Regions from separate parts of the Embleya sp. NPDC020630 genome, predicted to be linked through region 2. Evidence: riboswitches for the same ligand, from Rfam matches in the RefSeq annotation. Region 2 holds a riboswitch; each other region holds the start of a gene.
What was found. A riboswitch is a leader RNA that binds a small molecule or an ion and turns the genes downstream of it on or off. The one in region 2 is predicted to bind cyclic di-AMP.
Positions count from the first base shown of each region.

Region 1: it holds a riboswitch for cyclic di-AMP, as region 2 does, so the genes downstream of both, ACH4XV_RS34155 (NlpC/P60 family protein) here and ACH4XV_RS42310 (NlpC/P60 family protein) in region 2, are expected to answer to the same signal.
Region 3: it holds a riboswitch for cyclic di-AMP, as region 2 does, so the genes downstream of both, ACH4XV_RS25720 (transglycosylase family protein) here and ACH4XV_RS42310 (NlpC/P60 family protein) in region 2, are expected to answer to the same signal.
Region 4: it holds a riboswitch for cyclic di-AMP, as region 2 does, so the genes downstream of both, ACH4XV_RS07220 (NlpC/P60 family protein) here and ACH4XV_RS42310 (NlpC/P60 family protein) in region 2, are expected to answer to the same signal.

Region 1 is NZ_JBIRUB010000013.1:125,195-131,029, forward strand. Features, by position in the region: gene ACH4XV_RS34145 (acyl-CoA dehydrogenase) at 1-423, shown strand, start outside; gene ACH4XV_RS34150 (methyltransferase) at 575-2,359, shown strand; gene ACH4XV_RS34155 (NlpC/P60 family protein) at 2,494-3,456, opposite strand; cyclic di-AMP (ydaO/yuaA leader) riboswitch at 3,463-3,619, opposite strand; gene ACH4XV_RS34160 (DNA-binding protein) at 4,252-4,728, shown strand; gene ACH4XV_RS34165 (TMEM165/GDT1 family protein) at 4,762-5,346, opposite strand; gene ACH4XV_RS34170 (TetR/AcrR family transcriptional regulator) at 5,635-5,835, opposite strand, start outside.
Region 2 is NZ_JBIRUB010000026.1:2,365-8,199, forward strand. Features, by position in the region: gene ACH4XV_RS42305 (DUF72 domain-containing protein) at 1-175, opposite strand, end outside; gene ACH4XV_RS42310 (NlpC/P60 family protein) at 365-1,456, opposite strand; cyclic di-AMP (ydaO/yuaA leader) riboswitch at 1,465-1,602, opposite strand; gene ACH4XV_RS42315 (winged helix-turn-helix transcriptional regulator) at 2,087-2,551, opposite strand; gene ACH4XV_RS42320 (MFS transporter) at 2,756-4,114, shown strand; gene ACH4XV_RS42325 (MFS transporter) at 4,182-5,835, opposite strand, start outside.
Region 3 is NZ_JBIRUB010000007.1:416,909-422,743, forward strand. Features, by position in the region: gene ACH4XV_RS25710 (hypothetical protein) at 1-320, shown strand, start outside; gene ACH4XV_RS25715 (glycerophosphodiester phosphodiesterase family protein) at 731-1,792, shown strand; gene ACH4XV_RS25720 (transglycosylase family protein) at 1,955-3,175, opposite strand; cyclic di-AMP (ydaO/yuaA leader) riboswitch at 3,244-3,481, opposite strand; gene ACH4XV_RS25725 (DUF1345 domain-containing protein) at 4,026-4,340, opposite strand; gene ACH4XV_RS25730 ((Fe-S)-binding protein) at 4,601-5,743, opposite strand; gene ACH4XV_RS25735 (FAD-binding oxidoreductase) at 5,740-5,835, opposite strand, start outside.
Region 4 is NZ_JBIRUB010000002.1:231,821-237,655, reverse strand. Features, by position in the region: gene ACH4XV_RS07230 (PspC domain-containing protein) at 1-446, shown strand, start outside; gene ACH4XV_RS07225 (LuxR C-terminal-related transcriptional regulator) at 443-1,120, shown strand; gene ACH4XV_RS07220 (NlpC/P60 family protein) at 1,213-2,298, opposite strand; cyclic di-AMP (ydaO/yuaA leader) riboswitch at 2,308-2,446, opposite strand; gene ACH4XV_RS07215 (hypothetical protein) at 2,814-3,170, shown strand; gene ACH4XV_RS07210 (PIG-L deacetylase family protein) at 3,190-3,909, opposite strand; gene pcrA (DNA helicase PcrA) at 4,199-5,835, shown strand, end outside.

The sequences.
Region 1 (5,835 bases), on a different contig from region 2:
CTGCACGAAGAACTCGTCGAGCGGCTGCGGATCGGCGCGAAGCGGGGGATCGACCCGTTCGTCCTCCGCAACGACTGCGCCGATGCCGCCGAGCGCCTGGGCGAGGCGCACGCGGCGCGGATCACCGTCGAGGCGCTGATCCACGACGCCCGCCCGACGTTCGGGCACCGCGTACCCGAGCCGGTGCTCGACGACCTGTGCCTGGTCCGGGTTCTGGAGGAAGTCGCCGCGCACGACGGCTGGTTCCTGGCCGCCGGTCTGCTCAGCGCCGACGAGGTCCGCGCCCTGTCGGCCCGGATCGACGCCGCCTGCGCCCGACTGGCGCCGCACGCCCGGGCGTTGGTCGACCTGCTGGACGTACCGCCGCACCTGGTCCGGGGCGCCCTGGCCGGGGACGACCCGATCGGCGACCTGACGACGTGACGCCCCGCCGCCCCCGGATCCGCCTCCCCGGACGCCACCCTCCTGACTCCCCATCCCTCCACAGGGCGCCCCGCCCCGACCCGCGCACCCCCGCCGGGCCGTTCGGGACGCGCGCGCACCACCTCTCGGACCACGGACAAACGGAGCTTCGATGAACCCTGCACCTTCGACGGCCGTCCCGACCGGGATCGCCCCCGAGTACCTGTCCGATCCGGACGCCGACCGTATCCGCGCGTTGATCGACCACGTGTGCGGACACGGCGCGGCGGACATTCTCCGGGCCGCGCTGCCGCCGGGAGTTCCCGACGCGGTCGTGGACATGGTGTCCCGGCACTGCCGCTTCGACCACGCCGCGTTGCTCGTCTTCCCGGAGCGGCTCGGCGACCTGCTCGACCGACTGCCGCACTGGGGATTACGCACCACAGAGGTCGTGCCCAGCACCGTCGTTCGCAACCGCATCGCCGAACGCCTCGGCCTGCGCGCGGAATCGGTCGACGTACACATCGTGCGCTGCTCGCTGCCCGGCGACGGGGTCGCCGCCTGCGAGGGCCGCAACCTCGAACTGTTCGCCGTGGCACCGGTCCCGGGAGCCGACTTCGCCCGACTACGGGCCGAGGAGCGCGTCCGCAACGGCGAGACGCACTTCGCCTTCCGCGTGGTCGAGCCGACTCCGGTCACCCTCCTGGATCTGCACGACCTGCTCGTGTCCCGGGACGAGGTACTGCGGGACGGCGGCGGCTTCAATCCGCACGAGGACACCTTCGTGCTGTACTTCCGCAGCACCGGTGAACCGGCCTCGGACCGCTGGCCGCGCCGCCTGGAGATCCTGGCCACCGGTTCGTATCCCGAGGTGCTGCGGCGCCACGCGGCTCCGAACCCTGCGTCCGGTCGGGCCGGTTCGCCGGCGCACGAGGATCCGCCGCGCGAGGACCCGACCCGGGAGATGTTGCACCTGGTCACCGGCGCCTGGGTGACCCAGGCGATCGGTGTCGCGGCACGGCTGGGCCTGGCCGACCGCCTCGGCGACGGGTCACGGTCGGTGGCCGAGCTGGCCGAGGCGGCGGGCGCCGAACCGGACCGCCTGGGGCGGCTGATGCGCCTGCTGGCCGGGCACGGGGTGTTGCGGGTCGAGGCGGACGGACACTACCGGCTCACCGAGCGCGGTGCGCTGCTGCGCACCGATCGGGACGGATCATTGGCCGCGCTGGCGGACCTGTACAGCGGCCTGTTCTTCACGTCGTATCTCGGCCTGGAACACACGGTGCGCACCGGCGAGGACGCGTTCACCCGGGTGCACGGCCGGGAGTCGTTCGAGTATTTCGCCGAACACCCGGACGAAGCCCGGCTGTTCCGGGAGGCGATGGCGTTCGGCACGATCGTCTTCGATGCGGTGCCGGCCGCCCTGGACCTGCCGCCGGCCGCGACGGTGGTCGATGTCGGGGGCGGCGACGGGGAGTTGCTCCTACGCGTGTTGCGCGAGCACCCGACCGCGTGCGGGGTGCTCTTCGAGCGGGGGCATGTGGTCGACGCCGCCCGGGAGTTGCTCGCCGCATCGGTCGCCGAGGACCGGTGCGATCTGGTGGTCGGCGACTTCTTCACCGATCCGCTGCCCGGCGGCGGAGACGTGTACCTGCTGGCCCGGATCCTGCACGACTGGGCGGACGCCGAGTGCCTGGTCGTGTTGCGGGCGCTGGCCCGGGCGATGCCGGTCGACGCACGCCTGGCGATCGTCGAACGGCCGATCGTCGAGGCGGGCGGGTCGGTGTTGCCGCTGCGCTTCGACATCCAGATGATGACCAACGCCCGGGGCCGCGAGCGCACGGTGGCGGAGTATCGCGCGTTGCTGGCCGAGGGCGGCTTCGAACTGCTCGACCTGCGACCGCTGCCGCTGGACATGGCGGTACTCACCGCCCGACCGCGTCTTACGCAGGAGTAGGCACCCGGCGCACGTGCAGGAAGCGGGCGTGCAACGGTGCCGTGCTCCCGACCACGGTCGGGAGCACGGCACCGGCCACTGCTGTCACTGCTGTGCGATGCTCACCCGGGCGCCGCCGCGGCCGGGTCGCGCGATCAGTTCGGGCGGGTCGCGCCGGCGATCGGCATGGTGTTGATCGAGGCGATCTCCACCGGCTTGCGCGAGTTGGCGGCGTGCACCATCTTGCCGTCGCCGATGTAGATGCCGACGTGGCTGATGCCCGAGTAGAAGAACACCAGGTCGCCGGGCTGCAGGTTGGCGATCGACACGTGCGGGTCGGCGGCGAACTGGTCGTTGGTCACGCGCGGCAGCGAGATGCCCGCCGCCTTGTACGCGGCCTGGACCAGACCCGAGCAGTCGTACGCGTTCGGGCCGGTGGCGCCGTACACGTACGGCTTGCCGACCTGCGCCTTGGCGAAGGCGACGGCCTGGAGGGCCTTGCTCGACGCGTTCGAGGAACCGCCGGTGGGCGCCTGGTTGCCCTTCGAGCCGCCGGTGGCGGGCTTGGCGGCGGGCTTGGCCGCGACGTCGACCGACGGCTTGCTCGTCGGCTTCGGCGCGGTCTTGCCCGTGACCGTGGTCTTCGGCTGGACCTGGATGCTCGGCTTGGCCGGGGCCTCCGCCTTGGGCTGCGCGGGCGCCGAGCCGGTCAGCCGCAGGGTCTGGCCGATCTCGATCAGGTCCGGGCCGGACGGGAGCACGTCGCGGTTGAGCTGGTACAGGCTCTGCCAGCCGCCGGAGACCTTGTTGGTCAGCGCGAGCTGGGACAGCGTGTCACCGGCCTGGACCAGGTAGCGGGCCTTGTCCGCGGCGGTGGTGGCCGCGGGCGCGGCGACCTCGGCCTGGACCGGGGCACTGTCGACCGCGGCGGTCGGCGTGGCCGACAGCACGGCGGAGGCGCCGGTGGGGGCCTGGTCGGTGGTGGGGACCTGTGCGTGGGCCGCACCGGCGCCGGCGACCGGGATGACGGCTCCCATGCCGGCGATGCCCACCGCCGCGACGAAGCGGCGGACGTTGGCGGGGCGGGCGGCTCGGTGGCGAGCGTTTGCGGACAGCATGAAATGGGGTCCTCTCCTGTCGCCTACGAGGTGAGCTGTCGGATTCGGACTGGAGCAGCCCGGTCGCTTCACGCGACTTCACCCCTAGCCGTCACCGGAACGATCCCGGCCACGGCGATTCACCTGGTTCCCCCGCTCCCGTCGGATTCTTCGCTGTAGACATCCCGCTGCCGGCGACGGGATTCGGCGTACCGGCGGCAGGGTTCACCCGAAAGGTGAATCGGCGAGAAAGGTAGGCAATGCGATGGGGAGATCACAACCGAATCGCAGACTTTGCGCGGAGCGTAAAGGCGGAATAAAGGTGACATCTCGGCCGGCTTCGGTCGGAAGCACCCGCGATGACGAGGGCATATCTCGGAGAGTGGCGTGACGGAGCGGTAACGGAAAATAGTCGAGATCCGTCGCCGGCCACCGAAAATGAATTGCAACCCGAAGTCGGCTATATAATTTATGTCCGTTTTATCCATGCGGGCTACATCACATTCCGGGCATCGGGTCGGCCCGCACCCCGCACCCGCACCCCGGCAGAGGGGTTTCCACCGGACAAACGTGCGGGGAGCCGTCACTGTGGTGCGTACCGCCGCCGCGAGGACGCCCTGATCCGCCTGGCCGTCTTCGGTCCGGAAGCCCTCCCGGACCCGGCCCTGCGCACGGCCCTGATGCCGCCCCCGGCGCAGCCCACGCCGGGCTGACGCGGGGGCGGGGTGGAATCAAGCCGTGTGAACAAGATGTTCAACATGAGTCATGCGACATGATCCATTGACATCGATCCGTGCGTCTCGGCATGCTGTGACCATGTCTTCGACTGCGGACACGCCCGTGACCCCCGAATCCCACGACCCCTTCACCGCGCCCGACCCCGAGCAGGCGCGGGCCCGGCGCGTACACGCCTCCCTGTTCCGGATCGCTGAGCGGCACGCGGCCACCGACGAGCAGCGCGCGCGGCAGGTGAACCCGTACATGCTCGGCCCGCACGAGGCGATCCGGCTGGTGTCGTTCCTGCTCAGCGGTATCGCGCAGCCCGCCGACGGCGAGCCGGCGGTCGACCACGCCGACATCACCGCCGCGCTGAGCCTGATCCCGATGGCCAGGGGCGAGATGGACGACCTGGAGGCGGGGCTCCTCCGAATGGCCCGGGGGCGCGAGATGACCTGGCAGGAGATCGCCTTCGGTCTGGGCCTGGGCACCCCGCAGGCGGCCCGCCAGCGCTACGAACGCCTGCTCGGCCGCACCACCCCCGAGCCGGAGGACGACCCGGCCGCTCGGGCCTGAACGCGCGCGGGTCGGCTCGCAACACCCACCGGGTCAGCCCGCGAAGACCTCGACCAGGGACCAGATCGCCAGGCCGAGCATGCACACCCCGCCGATCCGCTGCACGGTCTGCAGCGGCATGCGCTTGGCGATGAACCGCCCGGCGAGCAGCGCCAGCGCGGACACCGACATCAGCGCCGCGACCGAGCCGATCGCGGTGGACCAGGTGCCGTTGGTGGCGGCCAGGTTGGCGGTGGTGATCTGGGTCAGGTCGCCCCACTCGCTGATGAACACGGCCATGAAGGCGGTCGAGAACACCGCCCGGAATCCGGTGATCCGCGCCCCGCCGCCGTCCGCGTCCTCATCGTCGGCACCACCGCGCAGCAGCATGAACGCGCCGAAGCCGAACAGCGCTGCGGAGACGAGCTTGACGATCCAACCGGGCAGCAGGCCGAGCAGGCCACCCGCGCCCACGGCGAGCGCGACATGCACGGCGAACGCGGTCGAGGTACCGAACCAGACGTAGAGCGGGCGCATGCGGGTGCCCATGGCGAGCGACGCGAACATGGTTTTGTCCGGGAGCTCGGCGAGGAAGATCAGCCCGAAGGCGGTCAGGATCGCCAAAAGGTCGAGGTGCATTCCGGGTGGCTTTCTGCGAGAGCCGGGCCCCGGGTCTTCACGAAGCGCCGCTCGGCGGATTGGAGGACCACTCGGCCCGGCACGACGGGGTGCGTCCGCGAGATTCGCGGACGCGTCGTTGCCTGGCCGAAGGTCTCGCCCACCCGTGATGATCGGGCCCGGCCACCGGGAGCCCGAGGGCTCCAGCATGTCGACGACCGGTTTGCGGGGCTACTCCCCTTCGCTGGCTGCGACCCTACCGCATGCGTACGACCCGCCCGAGCATCGCCGCGCGGGCCCGGGTCCGGCTCACGATGCCAGGCAGCGGGCCAGCGACCAGCGCAGTTGCTCCTCGTCCAGCGGCGTGCCCAGGGTCAACACCTGCAACATCGTGCCGTCCAGGAGCGTGACCGCCGCCGCCGCGGCGGGTGATCCGAACCGATCGGCCAGGAAGCCGCCGATCCCCTCGACCCACGCCCGCGCGAAACCGCGCAGCTCGGGACTGCGCGC
Region 2 (5,835 bases):
GACTGTTGCGGATGCTGGGCAACGCGTAGTAGGTCGCGTCCACCTCGACCACCGGGAACTGCCGTGCGTAGTACCGAAGTCGGTGTTCCGCGTCCCGGCATTCGGCCGGATACCAACCACTGGAGACCAAGGCGGAGTCGGTCCACGAACAAGTGCCCACCGATATACGACCCATGGTCCACACGCCTACCCCGGTTCCCGGAACCTTCGCCAAGGCAAGGCAGGGCAGGCAGGGCAACCCGAGATACCGCGTGCCCCGAAGCACCGGCGGCAACGACGACGGCGATCGGTCCGGGAGGTGGGTGCCGCGCTTCCCGGGACCGATCGCCGTGAACGCGCGCGTGCTCGCGCGCGGTCGTTCGGTCTAGCCCGGGCGGACGGCCGCGTAGAACGGCATGGAGTCCAGGGGGGCCTCGGTTACGTTCTTGCCGGGGCGGGGGGCGTGGATGATCTTGCCGTTGCCGATGTACATGCCCACGTGCGAGTTGTCCGAGAAGTAGAACACCAGGTCGCCCGGCTTGAGCGCGTCCTTGGAGATCCGCGGGCCGTCGTTGACCTGGGTCCACGTCGTGCGGCTGAGCGAGACGTTGGCCGCTCGCCACGAGGCCTGGGTCAGGCCCGAGCAGTCGTACGAGTCGGGGCCGACGCCTCGCGGCGCGTACGGCTTGCCGATCTGGGCGCGCGCGAACGCGATCGCGGCCGCCGCCCGGCCGGACACGGGAACGTCCTTGCCCGTCGTCGGCGGGTCCGTCTTGTCGCGCGAGCTGCGGTCGGTCTCGGTGCGCGAACCGGCGTCGTTCTTGTGCTCGTTCGAGTCGAGGACTTCCTTCTGCTGCTGCGCGGTGAGCGTGTTCAGCAGGCGCTGCGCCTCGGTGAGCTTGTTCTGGATCTCGCCCTTGTGCCGGTTCAGCTCGGTGCGCAGCTTCTCCAGTTCCGCGAGCTGCGAGGAGGCCTCGGTGCGGTCCTGCTGGAGAACTCGGGCCTGCGCCGCGATCTGCTTCAGCTTCGCGGCCTGCTGGCCGTCGAGCTGGGACAACATCTGCGACTTCTGCAGGTAGCCCTCGGGGTCGCCGCTGAGCGCGAGCGAGAGCGACGGCGGGAGGCCGCCGCTGCGGTACTGGTTGGCCGCCAGGACACCGATCTGGTCGCGCAGCGTGTTGAGCGCGGCCTGTTCCTCGGTAATCCGGGCCTGGGTCTGGTTCGCGGTGCCCTGCTGCTTGGTGATCTGCTCGTCGACGCCGTTGGCGGCTTCGGTGGCCTTGATCGCCTCGCTGTGCAGCTGGTTGACGCGGTCCTTGGTCTGCTGGAACGACTGCGCGGGGTCCGCGCTCGCGGTGCCGGCGAAGGTCATCACACCGGTCATCGTCGCGGCGGCCGTGACCACGGTCGCGGCTGTACGCACGGCGGTGCGGGGCTTGGGCTTGCGGTGCTGCCCGGATCGACGCTGGGACGCCACTGGCGGCGGTCTCCTTCCTCGGCCGCCTACCGGGTTAGCTGACGGGTTCGGGCGGAAGAAGGCGCCCTACGGTGCCGGAGCACCGATTCACCCCAGGGACTGCGAGGGTCCCCGGTTCCGGCTTCGTGTCGCGACGACCGCGGTTGCCCACCGTCACCGAAACCCGTCACCGAATTCGGCGGAGGCGATCGTGTCGACCGGGTGGCCGACGTGGAGCCGCTCGCCTATCGCAGAACGATAGTCACAGGCGTGTCACGACCCTCACCCCGAGTCTCTACATTACCAAATCTTTGCCAAGAGTTCCGTTTCACCGGTCGTCGTATCACAGGAAAAGCACTCGGAATCCCGTAAGTCGATCTTGGACCGATTTGGCAACGATTGGCGGCAAGGATCCGCCGTCCGACCTCCGCAAACGTCGCCGCATCCGCGAAATGGGCCGATCGCGGGGATACCACTCCCGAGGCTCCGCTGTTTCGCCCGGCCTGCCCGTCCTTTTCGAACCGGACATTCACCGGTCCGGCCGAGCCGAGGCGAATACGCGACATCGAGCGACACCGAACAGGTGTGGGCAGACCCCGAACCCGGATTCGAAAATCGCCCCCGGGCCGGCACCGCGCCCACTACCCCGACCTATCCCGACACCGACCGCCCCGCCGCCACGGCCAGGTCGCCTTCCGCTCCCACACGCGCGTCGTACTCCGCCCGCGCCTCGGCGATGCGTTCCTGATGTTCCTCGGTCCAGGTGACCAGCGAGCGGATCGTGGTGTGCAGCGTGGTCCCCATCGGGGTGAGCGCGTAGTCCACCCGAGGCGGCACGACCGGATACACCGTGCGGCGCACCAGGCCGTCGCGTTCGAGCTGGCGCAGCGTCACGGTGAGCATGCGCTGGCTGATCCCGTCGATCTCCCGCCGCAACTCGGTGAAGCGCAACGTACGGCTCTCCAGGATCGCGATCACCAGAAGCGACCACTTGTCGGCGACCCGGTCGAGGATCTGCCGGACCTCGCACCCCTCGCGCACGTCCCACTGGAGGGCGTCGTAGTCCTCCTGGTTACTCGGGCAGGGGGTCGGTTCCTTCGAAGTGCCTTCTTCCATGGAAGTCGATGCTGCCGAAGGATGGGGTCGGTTACAAGAGGGAACCGGGTTCGTCCGAAGAACCGCCCCCGGCACCCCGATCCCACCGCGATCCCACCCACCCGCGTCCCGAGGGGCTGTCGCATGTCCACATCCACGTCCGCACCCGGCAGCGCCGCCGAATCCGCCCCCGAATCCACCCCCGGCGACGCCCCCGCCGGCCGAATGAGCCCCCGCGCCTGGGGCATGCTGCTCGTCCTCTGCGGCGCGATCTTCCTCGAGGGCATCGACATCGCGATGCTCAACGTCGCGCTGCCCACCATCCGCGAGGACCTGGGCATGTCCACCGGTGGCGTGAGCTGGGTGATGAGCGCGTACGTGCTCGCCTACGCCGGCTTCATGCTCCTCGGCGGCCGCACCGCCGATCTGCTCGGCCGGCGGCGGATGTTCCTCCTGTGGCTGACCGTCTTCCTGGTCTTCTCCGGCCTGGGCGGATTCGCCACCGAGGGCTGGATGCTGATCGTGGCCCGCTTCGTGACCGGCGCCTCGGCCGCCTTCATGACCCCCGCCGGGCTGTCCATCATCACCACCGGCTTCCCGGAGGGGCCGCAGCGCAACCGGGCACTGCTCTTCTACGCGGGCACCGCCGCGGGCGGCTTCTCGCTCGGCCTGGTGATCGGCGGACTGCTGACCGCGATCGATTGGCGGTTGGTGTTCTTCGTACCGGTCGCGCTCGCCGCGGTGATCCTGGCGGCGGCGTCGGCGCTGATCCCCCGGGACGAGCGGCCGGAGGCCGGCGGGGGCTTCGACCTCGTCGGCGCGATCAGCGTGACCGGCTCGATGTTGCTGCTGGTCTACGGCGTGGTCCGGCTCGAACACCCCGCCGACGGCCCGGGCCGGACGATCGTGGTCTTCGCGGGCGGGGTCGCCCTCCTGCTCGCCTTCGTGGCCATCGAACGACGCGCGGCGAATCCGCTGGTACGCCTCGGCATCCTGCGCTCGGGCGCGCTGGTCCGGGCGAACCTGGGCGCGATGTTGTTCGCGGGCTCGTTCTTCGGGTTCCAGTTCATCGCGGTCTTCTACCTCCAGGAGATCCGCGGCTGGTCGACCCTGGAGACCAGTTTCGCGCTGCTCGCGGTCGGGGCCGACGCAGTACTCGCGCCGACGCTGACACCGCGACTGGTGGAGCGCTTCGGGAACCTGCGGGTGATCCTCGGCGGGATGGTGGCGGCCGCCGCGGCGTACGCGCTGTTCCTGTCGATCGACGGCGACACCTCCTACATGGCGATGTTCCCGACGATGCTGCTGCTCGGTCTGGCCTTCGCGCTGGCGTACGGCCCGCTCACCATCGCCGCGACCGACGGCATCGACGAGGACGAACAGGGCCTGGCCGGCGGACTCCTGTACACCGCCTTCCAGTTCGGCGCGGCGCTGGGCCTGTCGACGGTCACCGCGGTCCTGGCCGGTGTGGGCGGCTCCGAGTTGGACGGCTTCCGCACGGCGCTGATCGTGCCGCTGGTCGGGGTGGCGCTGGGCGCGGCGGTGACCGCGTTCGGCCTGCGCGGGCGCCGGGCGGCGGCCTAGCCGAGTCGCCCCACAGACGACGAAGCCGCTCGCCGACGGGCGAGCGGCTTCGTCGTCGCATCGGGACTCAGGCCCCGCCCGAGCCCGCCCCCGAACCGGTACCGGCCGCCACCGTCGCGGCGGAGCCCTGCGCCGGCACCCGACCCGACGTTCCCGGACCCGACGCCAGAACGGCCGTACTCCCGTGCGGCTTCGCCCGCCGCACCCCGATCGTCAGCACCGTGATCACGGCGGCCGCGAACATGGCCACCCCCGCGATCGTCATGCAGACGTGCATCGCGTCCACGAAGCTGTCGCCGATCGCGCCGAGCGCCCTGCCCGTGGGCTCGGGCGCCAGACCCAGATGGCCGGCCGCCGACAGCCCCTCGTCCGACACGGCCGCGCGCACGTGTTCGCGGTCGGCGTCGGCCAGCCCGGAGTCGGCCAGGTGGCCCGGCAGGCCCGCGCTGATCCGGCTGGTCAGGACCGCGCCCAGGACCGCCGGGCCGAGCGCGCCGCCGAGTTGGCGCAGCGTGTTGTTGCCCGCGCTCGCCATGCCGGCCAGGTGGTGCGGGACACTGCTCACCGCGATCGAGGTGATCGGCGTCATGACGAAGGCGAAGCCGATACCGATCACCATCAACGGGGCCATCAGCGTGGTGAATCCGGTGTCCTTGTCCAGCGTGTTCAGAGCCAGCATGCCGATCCCGGTGAGCGTCAGGCCGCCGGTCAGCAGCAGGCCCGGGGCGATCCGCCCGACCAGCCGGCCGACCACCGGGCCGAACACCACGCCGAGACCGTTGACGAGCAGGAAGCGGTAGGCGATCTCGAGGGCGCTCAGGTGCTGGACGTTGCCGAAGAACAGGCTGAGCGAGAAGACGATCCCGACCAGGCCGAACATGGTCAGCATGGTCACCACGCCGGCGCCGCTGAAGGCCCGCGAGGAGAACAGGTCCAGCGACAACATCGGCGTCGCCGAACGGCGCTCGACCCACACGAACGCCACCAGGCCCAGCACCGCGAGCGCGAACGCGGCCAGGACCGGACCGTGCGTCCAGCCGCTGGTGCCGCCCTCGATCACGCCGTAGATCAGGCCGGAGATCGCCACGATCGCGGTGAGCTGACCGGGGACGTCGATCGCGCGGCCGTGCGCCGAGCGCGAGTCCTCCAGGAGCACCGCCGCGATCACCGCGCCGATCAGGCAGACCAGCACGGTCGGCGCGAAGATCCAGCGCCAGGAGGCGTGTTCCAGGATCGTCCCGCTCAACAGCGGGCCCAGGGACATGCCCAGGCCCAGGGACGCGGCCCACGCGGATATCGCCTTGGCCCGGGCCCGGAAGTCGGGGTAGGCGTGGCTGATCAGCGCCAGGCTGGAGGTCAGCAGCGCCGCGCCGCCCGCGCCGGAGAGGGCCTGGCCCACCCAGACCTGGGCCACGCTGTGCGCGGTCAGGTTGACGGCCGCGCCGACGGCGAGCAGGCCGAGCCCGGCCAGGAATGCCTTCTTGCGCCCGTACAGGTCGCCGATCAGGCCGAAGGTCAGGATCAGCGCCGCCATCGGCAGGATGAAGAAGTCGCTGATCCACTGGAGATCGCTCGTGGACGCGCCGAGCCCGCGCTGGATGGTCGGCAGGGACACCGCGACCCCGCCGATGGGCACGTACGAGGCGAAGACCCCGAGACAGGCGAGCACCACGGTGAGCGCCGGCCGGGCCACGGCCCCGGTCGGCGGCGGACTCGTTGCG
Region 3 (5,835 bases), on a different contig from region 2:
TCGCGCTGGGTGTGCGGGTCAAGGGGGACCCGACGCTGTACCGCTCGGACCGCGGGCGGGTGGACTGGTCGTTGCAGCGCGACGATCCGGCGGCGACGACGGTACGGCTGCCGCACGGGACGCGGGCGTCGGACATCGTCGAGGTGGTGGCGATCCGTACCGTCGCGGGCGTCGACCCGGGCAGCACGATCACGGTGAACGGGATCAACCGGGCGTTCCTGCTCGGTCGGGACGACCGGCCCGGGCGGGCGGTGCCGGTCCACCCGAAGGCGGTGACGCTGACCGCGGCGGCGCCGGAGGCGGTGTTGTACCGCCGGTGACCCCGATCCCGATCCCGGGGCGGATCGGCCGGCGGCGCCGTATGCCGTATCGCCGGGTCCCGGGAACACCGGGTTCCGGCCGGGCTTGATGAGGTGTTCTCAAGCCGCGGCCGGACGCCGGTGCCGCGCTCCGCGACGGACGCGGCACCGGGAACCTCCGGGCGCCGGACGGGATTCGATCCCGTCCGGCGCTCGGCGCGTGCCTGTCGTGGGTGCGTTCTGCTCGGCGGGTCGGGTGCGAAGTGGTGTTTGAGGGTGCGCCGTTGCGGTTCCGGTGGCGCCATTCGCCGCTTCTTCGCTTCTTCTTCGTCTGGGCGCCACGAGTCGCCTCCCCGCGCATCATGTGGTGCGGGACAGGGTGTGGGCGTCGACGATCGAGTGTCGTCGAACGGAGCGAGAAGGAGACGTCCATGTCCGGATGGAAGACCGTCACGGCTGCGATCCTGGCCGGGGCGGCGGTCGTTGCCGCGCCGGGAGTGGCCGCCGCGGCGGACCGCCACGGAAATCACCACAGGACCTTCGACCTACAGGCGCACCGCGGCGGTCTGGGCCTGACCGTGGAGAGCACCATCGCGTCCTTCGCCAAGGGCCTGGACCTGGGGGTCTCCACCCTCGAACTGGACGTCCAGATCACCGAGGACGGCCGGGCCGTGGTCACCCACGACCGCAAGGTCGACGGCCGCAAGTGTGCCGACACCGGGCCCGTGCGGGCCGGCGATCCGGAGTTCCCCTACGTCGGGAAGTACGTCAACACGCTCACCCTCGACCAGGTCCGTACCCTCGACTGCGGGTCACGGCAGTTCCCGGGCTTCCCCGGCCAGACCACCTCGCCCGGTGCCCGAATGCCGCTGCTCACCGAGGTGTTCGACCTGGTCAACCGGCGGCACGCACGCGGCGTGAAGCTCAACGTGGAGACCAAGGTCGAGGCGGGCGCGCCGAACGAGACGGCGCCGCGCGAGCAGTTCGTGCAGACGGTGGCGCGCGAGGTGCGCCGGGCCGGGCTGTTGCGCCAGGTCACCATCCAAAGCTTCGACTGGGGCTCGCTGATGAGGATGCGTCAGGTCGAACCCCGGCTGCCGCTGGTCGCGTTGACCAACTACGACTTCCTCCAGGTCGGCAAGCCCGGCGCCTCGCCCTGGCTGGGCGGCCTGGACATCGACGACTTCGGCGGCGACCCGCTGCGGGCGATCGAGTCGTTCGGCGCGACCTCGTTCTCCCCGGTGCACGGCTTCCCGCAGGACGGCAAGGTGGGCGATCCGAACTACCGCCCCTACGTGACGCGGGCGATGGTCGACGAGGCACACCGACTGGGCATCAAGGTGGTGCCGTGGACGATCGACGACCCGGCCACCATGGCGAAGCTGATGGACGACGGCGTGGACGGGCTGATCACCGATTATCCGGACCGGTTGCGGGAGTTGATGGCGGCGCGGGGGCTGCCGCTGCCGAAGCGCTACCCCGCGCGGGGCTGACGCCGGGGAAGCGCCGCTCGCTCGGTGCCCGGCGGATACGGCCACTCCGGCGAACAGTGCCCACACGGCCGGCATCGTCCGCGCGGCGGGCATGGAACAGGGCCGGGCCCGTCGACGCGTGGTCGACGGGCCCGGCCCTGGAACTTCCCGGTTGTGCTCGGATCAGAGGTTGACGCCGTGCGCGCGCAGGTAGGTGACGGGGTTGATGCCGCTGCCGTAGTTCGGGGTGGTGCGGATCTCGAAGTGCAGGTGCGGGCCGGTCACGTTGCCGGTCGCGCCCGAGAGGCCGATCTGCTGACCGGTGCTCACCGTCTGGCCGGCGCGGACGCCGATGCTGGACAGGTGGGCGTACTGCGAGTACTTGCCGTCCGCGTGCTTGATGACGACCTCGTTGCCGTAGGCACCACCGTTGCCGGCGCTGACCACGGTGCCCGAGGTGATGGCCTTGACCGAGGTGCCGGTGCCGACCACGAAGTCCTGGCCGGTGTGGCTGCCGCTGGACCACATGGAGCCACCGGTGCCGAACGCGGTGCCCAGCGCGCCGTTCACCGGAGCGACGTAGCCGGAGGAGTTGACGGCGGTGCTGCCGGCCTTGGCCGAGGAGTCCTTGGCCACGACGGGGGCCTTCTCCTTGGTCACGGGCTTCGGCGCGACCTTGACCGACACGGAGGGCTTGGCCTCGGTCTTGGTCTCGACCTGGGCCTCGGTCTTGGTCTCGACCTTGGCCTCGGTCTTCGTGGCGGCCGCGGCCTTGCCGGCGAGCGAGAGCTTCTGGCCGACCAGGATCAGGTTCGGGTTGCCGCCGATGACGGACTTGTTGTCGGCGTACAGCTTGTGCCAGCCGCCCTCGACGTCCTTGGCCGCGGCGATCTTGGACAGGGTGTCGCCCTTGACCACGGAGTAGGTGGTGGTCGTGGCCGTGGTCTCGGCGGCCGGGACGACCTCGATCTTCGGGGCCTTCGGGGCCGGCGCGGACTCGACCGGCTTCTCGGCGACCTTCGGGGCGACCTTGACGGTGGCCTTGGTCGAGCCCGACTTGGCGTTGGGGGAGACGGCCGGAGCGGCGCCGCCACGGGTCAGGCCCGCGGGGCCCGAGGTGTTCGGCCACGCGCCGGGGCCCTGTACGGCGAGGACCTTCTCCGCGATGGCGATCTGCTGGTCCTTGGTGGCCAGGTCCGCACGCGGGGCGTACTGCTGACCGCCGAACTCGTTCCAGGTGCTCTGCGTGAACTGCAGGCCACCGTAGAAACCGTTGCCGGTGTTGATGTGCCAGTTGCCCGAGCTCTCGCCCATGGCGACCTTGTCCCAGACGGAGACCGGGGCGGCGGTGGCGGAGGTGGCGAAGCCGGTGATCAGCGGGGCGGCGACGATGGCGCCGGCCATGCCGAGGGTGAGCGCGAGGCGCGCGTTCTTGGGCTTGCGGGCAGGGGTGATGAACGACTGCACGAAGATTTTTCCTTCTCCCACGCCTACGAAGTGAGCTGTCGGATTCGGGCTGGAGAGTCTCGCCCGGCCGGCGTCGACTCCTCGGGTATCGAGGAGGCGGGCACGGCTTCACCCCAAGCCGTCGTTATCGAACGTCCGCGACATGCGCACGCCCGGGACGGCATTCCACTTGGTTCCCCCGCTCCTGCCTTTCGGGTTTCGTACCGTGGCCTCTCCGGCGGCAGGATTCGGCGAACCGGGAGACACATTCCGCCGAACACCGGACCGGTGCGGCGAAGCACCAAGCTACGCATACACCCGACTCGGATCCAAACATCATGTTTCGCCGAAACCGAAGATTCGGGTCGGAAGGGTGGAATTCCGGGACCGAAAGTCCCGAAGCGTCCACGCATTGTGCCCGGGACCTTCAGCGGCGAGTAAGGACGAAATCGCGGGGAGTGAGAATCGCGGAAACTCGGTTTACGGTGCGTGCGAGTTCCTGACAATCGGTGCGCGGGATGTGACGTGCGCCACGGGATTTGCCGGAAACGACGGTCTCGGGATGGTGGAAAACGGGTCGAAACGGGGGGCGACCTGCCCATTCGTGGGATGCGGCGAGGGTGAGGGCGCGCGCGTCGCGGAACCGGCGTTCGATGGGATGGCCCCTTCGGGCCGGGTGGCGCGATGGAGGCTTTCGGCCTGACTCGCACCGATTCGGGTGATTTGCCCTGTATGGACTGCCGGTGATCGAACCTCGGCTCGGGTACACCCCCTCATCGCGGGGTGGCATGTCGTCGCGGGCCGCGCCTCACGGGCTGACGAGCCCCTGAAGCACCTGGAACGCGACGGCGACCACCAGGGCGTTGTAGAAGTAGGCGCTGACGGTGTGGACGAGCACGATCCGCCGCATCCGCACACCGACGACTTCGACATCGCTGGTCGCGAACGACGTGGCGAGCGTGAAGGAGAAGTACGCGAAACTCAGGAACGACGGCGTCGTGCCCTCGGGGAACCGAAGGTCGCCGTGCCCGCCGGTGACGTCGATGACGAGGTAGATCTGCGCGAAGCCGACCTGCATCAGCGCCCACGACAGGATCACCCCGAGCGAAGCGGCGACCGTCAGTCCGAGATCACGATGACCGCCGACGAGTCGGCCGAAGCAGCCGGTGTCAGCGAAACACGGCGCGTCTCGGCGAGGTTGTGGGCCCGTGGTCCCGGCGCCTTCACTCCGAGCCGCTTGTCACTTCGCCGGAGCCTCGGGAGGGCACGGCCGAGCCGGATAGGTGTGGGTGTCTCGGGTCGGGTACGGCGTATGCGGCTCCCCCCGTGTGGAGTCGCATACGCCGAACTCGGCCCGAGACACCGGTGTCGGGCCCGTGATGGTCAGGGCGTCCGGGCGCCGCCGTTGGGTGCGGTGAGGAATTCGGCGAGGTGTACCGCGCGTACGCGCGACTTGCGGCGTCGCAGGCCGGTGCGGAGTTGGCGCAGGCAGCCGGGGTTGACCGCGACCACGACGTCGGCGCCACTGGCCTCGATCGCGTCCAGCTTGCGGTCGAGGATGCGGCGGGATTCGATCGGGCGCAGGAGGGAGTAGGTGCCGGCCGCGCCGCAGCAGTCGCCGGCCCCCGGGGTTTCCACGAAGTCGGCCACCGCGGACAGGACTTCGCGCGGTTCGCGCCATACGCCGAGGCCGTTGCGCAGGTGGCAGGAGTCCTGGAGGGTGACCCTGACCCGGCGGCCGGCCACTCGGCGCTCGGGCAGTGCCGAGGCGTCGACCACCTCGGACAGTTCGGCGACCCGGTCGCGGCCGATGACGTCGGCGAGGTGCGCGGCGCATCCGCCGGAGGTGGTGACGATCCGGCCGGGGAGGCGTTCGCCGAGGCGGCGGGCGAGGGCGCGGCCCTTGGTGGATTCGCCGTTGTGCGCGTGCAGTGCTCCGCAGCAGCCCTGGTTGTCCGGCACCTTCAGGCCGGGCAGGAGGGTGCGGGCCGCGCGGGAGACCCTGGGGAACATGGCGCGTTCGAAGCAGCCGAGCATGAGGGAGGCACCGGTGCCGGCGGGTGGTGCGGAGGGTGCGGGTTGTGTGGGTGGCTTCGGTGTCCGGGGTGTGGTCGGACGGGTTGTCTTGTCGGGGCTGCTGCGCCCGGCCGGCAGGACGAAGCGGCCCCAGCCCATCGCGCGGACCACCGGTGGCAGGCTCGCCACGATCGTCAACAGCCGGGCCGGCGGTGGTCGGTGTTTGCCCCGCCACTGGTGGTCGCGCCACTGTTCCAACAAGGAGCCGTACGGCACGCCCGCCCGGCAGACCGGTTCGCAGGCGCGGCAGCCCAGGCACGCGGAGGACTGTTCCAGCAGCGTCGGGTCGTCGGCGTCCAGGCGGCCGGTCTCCAGCGCGCGCATCAGGTTGATCCGGCCGCGCGGCGAGGATGCCTCGTCGCCGGTGGCGGCGTAGGTCGGACACGCGGGCAGGCAGAAGCCGCAGGAGATGCAGCGGGAGAGTTCCTCGGGGTCGAACACACCGGTCATGAGCCGAGCTTTCCGGGATTGAGGATGCGGGCGGGATCGAACGCGGTTTTGATCCGGCTCAGCAATTGCAGCTGGTCGTCGCCGAGTTGGGC
Region 4 (5,835 bases), on a different contig from region 2:
ACCGCCCCGACGGCGAGGAGCCGGACCGCACCTTCGCCGCCGCGCTGCGCGGGGTCGCCGCCGAGGTGGAGGACGCGCACGGGGTGTCGATCGAGATCGTGTGCGTGGGCGACTGCCCGGTCGACGACCGGCTCTCCGCGCTGATCGCCGCCGCGCGCGAGGCGATGGTGAACGCGGCGAAGTACGCGGGCGGCGCGGCGATCTCGGTGTTCGGCGAGGCCGACGAGGACACGGTCACGGTGTTCGTCCGCGACCGCGGGCCCGGTTTCGACCCCGACTCCGTACCCGCCGACCGGCTGGGTGTGCGAGAGTCCGTGCTCGGGCGCATGCGCCGCAACGGGGGCGCCGCGAACATCCGCAGCGAACCCGGCGAGGGCACCGAGGTCGAGCTGGAGATGCGCCGCGCCGACGCCGGCCGGTCCGCTGTGGGAAGGACGAACACGTGAACACCACCGAGACGAGTAGCGCACCCGTCGAGGGCACGCCCCGCACCCGGGTGGTCCTCGTCGACGACCACCGGATGTTCCGCACCGGCGTGCGCGCCGAGATCGGCGAAGCGGTCGAGGTGGTCGGCGAGGCCGACGACGTGGCGAGCGCGGTGGCCGTGGTCACCGAGACCCGCCCCGAGGTGGTTCTGCTCGACGTGCACCTGCCCGGCGGCGGCGGGGTCGAGGTGTTGCGCCGGTGCGCGTCGCTGATCCCGGCGGTGCGCTTCCTGGCGCTGTCCGTGTCGGACGCCGCGGAGGACGTGATCGGGGTGATCCGGGGCGGCGCCCGGGGCTATGTGACCAAGTCGATCACCGGCGACGAGCTGATCCGCGCGATCGGCCGGGTCGGCGAGGGCGACGCGGTGTTCTCGCCGCGCCTGGCGGGCTTCGTACTGGACGCGTTCGCGGCCACCGACGTGCCGCCGATCGACGAGGACCTGGACCGGCTCACCCAGCGCGAGCGCGAGGTGTTGCGGCTGATCGCGCGCGGCTACGCCTACAAGGAGATCGCCCGCCGACTGGTCATCTCGGTCAAGACGGTGGAGACCCATGTCTCCGCCGTGCTGCGCAAGTTGCAGCTGTCCAACCGGCACGAGTTGACCCGCTGGGCGACGGATCGGCGACTGGTCTGACCGGTCGCGGTCCCCCGGCACATACGACGGCGCCCGTCCTCGGAACGAATCCGAGGACGGGCGCCGTCGTATGTGCCGGGGGATCGAGGGCTCTAGCCGGGGCGGATGGCCGCGAGGAACGGCATCGAGTCCAGCGGCGCCTTGGTCACGGTCTTGCCCGGACGCGGGGCATGCACGATCTGGCCGTTGCCGATGTACATGCCCACGTGGCGGTTGTCCGAGTAGAAGAACACCAGGTCGCCCGGCTGGAGGGCGCTCTTGGCGATCCTGGGGCCGTCGTTGATCTGGGTCCAAGTGGTGCGGCTGAGTGAGACGTTCGCCGCCTTCCAGGACGCCTGGGTCAGGCCCGAGCAGTCGTACGAGCCGGGGCCCTCGGCGCCGGAGACGTACGGCTTGCCGATCTGTGCCAGCGCGAAGTTGATCGCGGCCTGGGCCCGACCGGAGGCCGGGACATTGGTCGCCGGCGCGGTGTCCTTGTCCTTGTCCCGCGAACTGCGGTCGTTGCCCCGCGTGGTGTCGTTCGCGTGCTCGTCCGAGTCGAGGACTTCCTTCTTCTGCTGCTCGGTGAGCGTGTTGAGCAACCGCTGCGCCTCGGCCAGCTTGGCCTGGATGTCGGTCTTGTTCTTGTTCAGGTCGGTGCGCAGCTTCTCCAGTTCCGCGAGCTGCGAGGAGGCCTCGGTGCGGTCCTGCTGGAGAACTCGGGCCTGCGCCGCGATCTGCTTCAGCTTCGCGGCCTGCTGGCCGTCGAGCTGGGACAACATCTGCGACTTCTGCAGGTAGCCCTCGGGGTCGCCGCTGAGCGCGAGCGAGAGCGACGGCGGGAGGCCGCCGCTGCGGTACTGGTTGGCCGCCAGGACACCGATCTGGTCGCGCAGGGCGTTCAGCGCGGCCTGTTCCTCGGTGATCCGGGCCTGCGTCTGGTTCGCGGTGCCCTGCTGCTTCTCGATCTGCTCCTCGACGCCGTTGGCGGCGTCGGTGGCCTTGATCACGTCACTGTGCAGCTGGTTGACGCGGTCCTTGGTCTGCTGGAACGACTGCGCGGGGTCCGCGCTCGCGGTGCCGGCGAAGGTCATCACGCCGGTCATCGTCGCGGCGGCCGTAACGACGGTCGCGGCGGTACGCACGGCGGTGCGCGGCTTGGGCTTGCGGTGTTGCCCGGGTCGACGTTGGGACGCCACTGGTGGCGGGTCTCCTTCCTCGGCCGCCTACCGGGTTAGCTGACGGGTTCGGGCGGAAGAAGGCGCCCTACGGTGCCGAAGCACCGATTCACCCCAAGGGACTGCGAGGGTCCCCGGTTCCGGCTGCGCGTCGCGACGACCGTGGTTGCCCACCGTCACCGAAACCCGTCACCGAATTCGGCGGAGGCGATCGTGTCGACCGGGTGGCCGACCTCGAGCCGATCGCCTGCCGCAGAACACTAGTCACACGCGTGTCAGGACCATCACCATTGGCCTTCGTATTGCCAAAACTTTACCAATGTCACCGTTTCCATCTCCGCGTATCACGGGAAAAGCGCCCGGATTCCCTAAAGTCGATCTTGATCCCTTTTGGCGATCTTTAATGGCATTCGACCGATGGTGAGGCGTGAACCGCCGCCGGCTAGGCTGCCGGACGGCGGCGGGGACTTGGCGTCGGCGCCGAGAACGCCGGCCGGATGCCCACCGGGGCGACGATCGACGAGGGGTTGTACGACGTGGACGTTCTGCGGCAGATCCTGCTGGTGCTGCACATCGTGGGCATCGCGGCCCTGCTCGGCGGCTTCCTCACCCAGATGTCCGCGCTGCGCACCGGCGACGTGCGGATCGTGCCCGCGATGACGCACGGCGCGCTGACCATGCTCGTCACCGGCCTGGCCCTGGTGGGCGTGGTGCAGTCCGGCCTGGACCGGGACGTGGACACCGCCAAGATCGGCACCAAGCTCGGCATCCTGCTGGTCATCCTGCTGCTGGTGTGGGGCAACCGCGCCGCGGACCGGGTGTCCGCGCGCGTCCTCGGCGCGATCGGCCTGCTGACCGTGGCGAACATCGCCATCGCCGTGGTGTGGACCTGAGCCGCCGGTCCCGCCGCCGCTAGCGGGTGTCCACCACCCGGAACACCTCGGCCATACGTCCGGCGCCCAGGTCGAACCGCGCCGCGTTGCCCTCCAGCATCGACACGACGTGCTCGCGCAGTTCCGGTAGATGGCCCGTCTGGCTCTCGTGCGACAGCAGCGCCGCGATCTTGCGCTCGAACACCTCCGTCACGTCCACCGCGTGGTTCGGCGCCGCGGTCGGCGACAGCCAGGTCTCCGGCACCGTCCACTCCTTCAGCCCCTCCGCCTCCAGCAGCTCGGGGTGGGCGAACGGGTTGCGCGCGTCCGGATAGATCGCCCGCATCGCCGCCTCGCCCGCCTCCAGGTGGTCGGGGTGGCTCGGCGCCAGCCGGGCCCAGTCCCGCTCCGGACTCGGGATCACCATGCGCTGCGGGCGCACCTGCCGGATCACCCGGCTGATGTCGCGCCGCAGTTCCATGGAGGCCGCCAAGCGCCCGTCCGGATACCCCAGCCAGTACAGCTGCCGCACCCCCACGTGCGCCGCCGCCGCGCTCTGCTCGGCCCGCCGGATCCCGCCGATCTCCGACCGGGGCACCGCCGGATCGAACCCGCCCGCGTCCCCGTCGGTGACCAGGCAGTAACTCACCTCGATGCCCGCCTCGGTCCACGTGGCGACCGTCCCCGCCGCCCCGAAGTCGATGTCGTCCGGGTGCGCGGCCAGCACCAGGACCCGCTCCACGTCGCGATCGTCCAGCACGATGTACTCCCTTGACGGTCGACCCGATGTCCGACGGGGCGAAGATGGTTTGTCGGCGCAATGATCCCTGCCCGCGACAACGACCCGGGCACGACCCGCCCGACACCCACCCAGGGCGTGTCTTCTGTCCCGCGCCGAGCACCACGACGCCCGGCACCGCACCTCGCCGCCCCGGCGAACCACCCGAATAGAACCACTATGCGGGTGCTCCGCCGGCACGCCGATGCACGGCACCGGACGCCGCGGAGCCCGACGCGGGACAGAAGACACGCCCTAGACTCGGGGAACGATGAGCAGCCTCTTCGACGACATCCCCCTGCCCGGTTTCGACACCGCGGCCAAGAAGTCCCCCGCCGGCTCCGCGGACGAGATCCCGCTGCCGCCCGAGCCGGACGAGAACCACGTGTACGGCCTGCCGGAGGACTATCCGGACGACCTGTACGAAGGCCAGTACGCACCGCCGCCCGAGCCGCGCGACGCCTACTACCGCAACGGCGCCCCGCGCCCCGTGGTGGACCCGGCCCGGCTGCTCGACGGGATGAACCCGCAACAGCGCGCCGCGGTCGTGCACGAGGGGTCCCCGCTGCTCATCGTGGCGGGCGCGGGCTCCGGCAAGACCCGTGTGCTGACCCACCGCATCGCCCACCTGCTCGCCTCCCGGCACGTGCACCCCGGCGAGATCCTGGCGATCACCTTCACCAACAAGGCCGCCGCCGAGATGCGCGAGCGGGTCGAGGCGCTGGTCGGGCCGCGCACCAAGGCGATGTGGGTGTCCACCTTCCACTCGGCCTGCGTACGCATCCTGCGGCAGCAGTACAAGAAGCTCGGCATGAGCTCCTCGTTCTCCATCTACGACTCGGCCGACCAGCAGCGGCTGATGGCGATGGTCTGCCGCGACTTGGACCTGGACCCCAAGAAGTTCCCGCCGCGCAAGTTCAACGCGCAGGTGTCCAACCTCAAGAACGAACTGATCGACCACGAGGACTTCGCGGCCAAGGCGATCAACGAGTCCGAGCGCATACTGGCGCAGGCCTACACGATGTACCAGGAGCGGCTGCGCCAGGCCAACGCGCTCGACTTCGACGACCTGATCATGACCACGGTGCACCTGCTCCAGGCGTTCCCGGACGTCGCCGAGCACTACCGGCGACGGTTTCGGCACGTGCTGGTGGACGAGTACCAGGACACCAACCACGCGCAGTACACGCTGGTGCGCGAGCTGGTCGGCGGCGCGGCCGGCAGCGGCCCGCGCCTGACGGTGGACGGCGAGTTGGTCAACCCCGCCGAGGCCGGGCTCGTCGGGCTCGAGCCGGCCGAGTTGTGCGTGGTCGGCGACGCGGACCAGTCGATCTACGCGTTCCGCGGCGCGACCATCCGCAACATCCTCGACTTCGAGGCCGACTACCCGAACGCCACCACGATCCTGCTGGAACAGAACTACCGCTCCACGCAGACCATCCTGAGCGCGGCCAACGCGGTGATCGAGCGCAACAGCAACCGGCGCGCGAAGAACCTGTGGACCGACGCCGGCGCCGGCACCCCCATCGTCGGCTACGTCGCGGACGACGAGCACGACGAGGCGCAGTTCGTCGCCGACGAGGTGGACCGCCTCACCGACGCGGGCCACACCAAGCCGGGACAGGTCGCGGTGTTCTACCGGACCAACGCCCAGTCCCGCGTCTTCGAGGAAGTCTTCATCCGGGTCGGCCTGCCGTACAAGGTCGTCGGCGGCGTGCGCTTCTACGAGCGCCGCGAGGTCCGCGACGTGCTCGCCTACCTGCGCCTGCTGGCCAACCCCGACGACACGGTCTCGCTGCGCCGGATCCTGAACGTGCCCAAGCGCGGCATCGGCGACCGGGCCGAGGCGTGCCTGGACGTGCTCGCGACCCGCGACCGCATCCCGTTCGCCCAAGCGCTGCGCCGCGC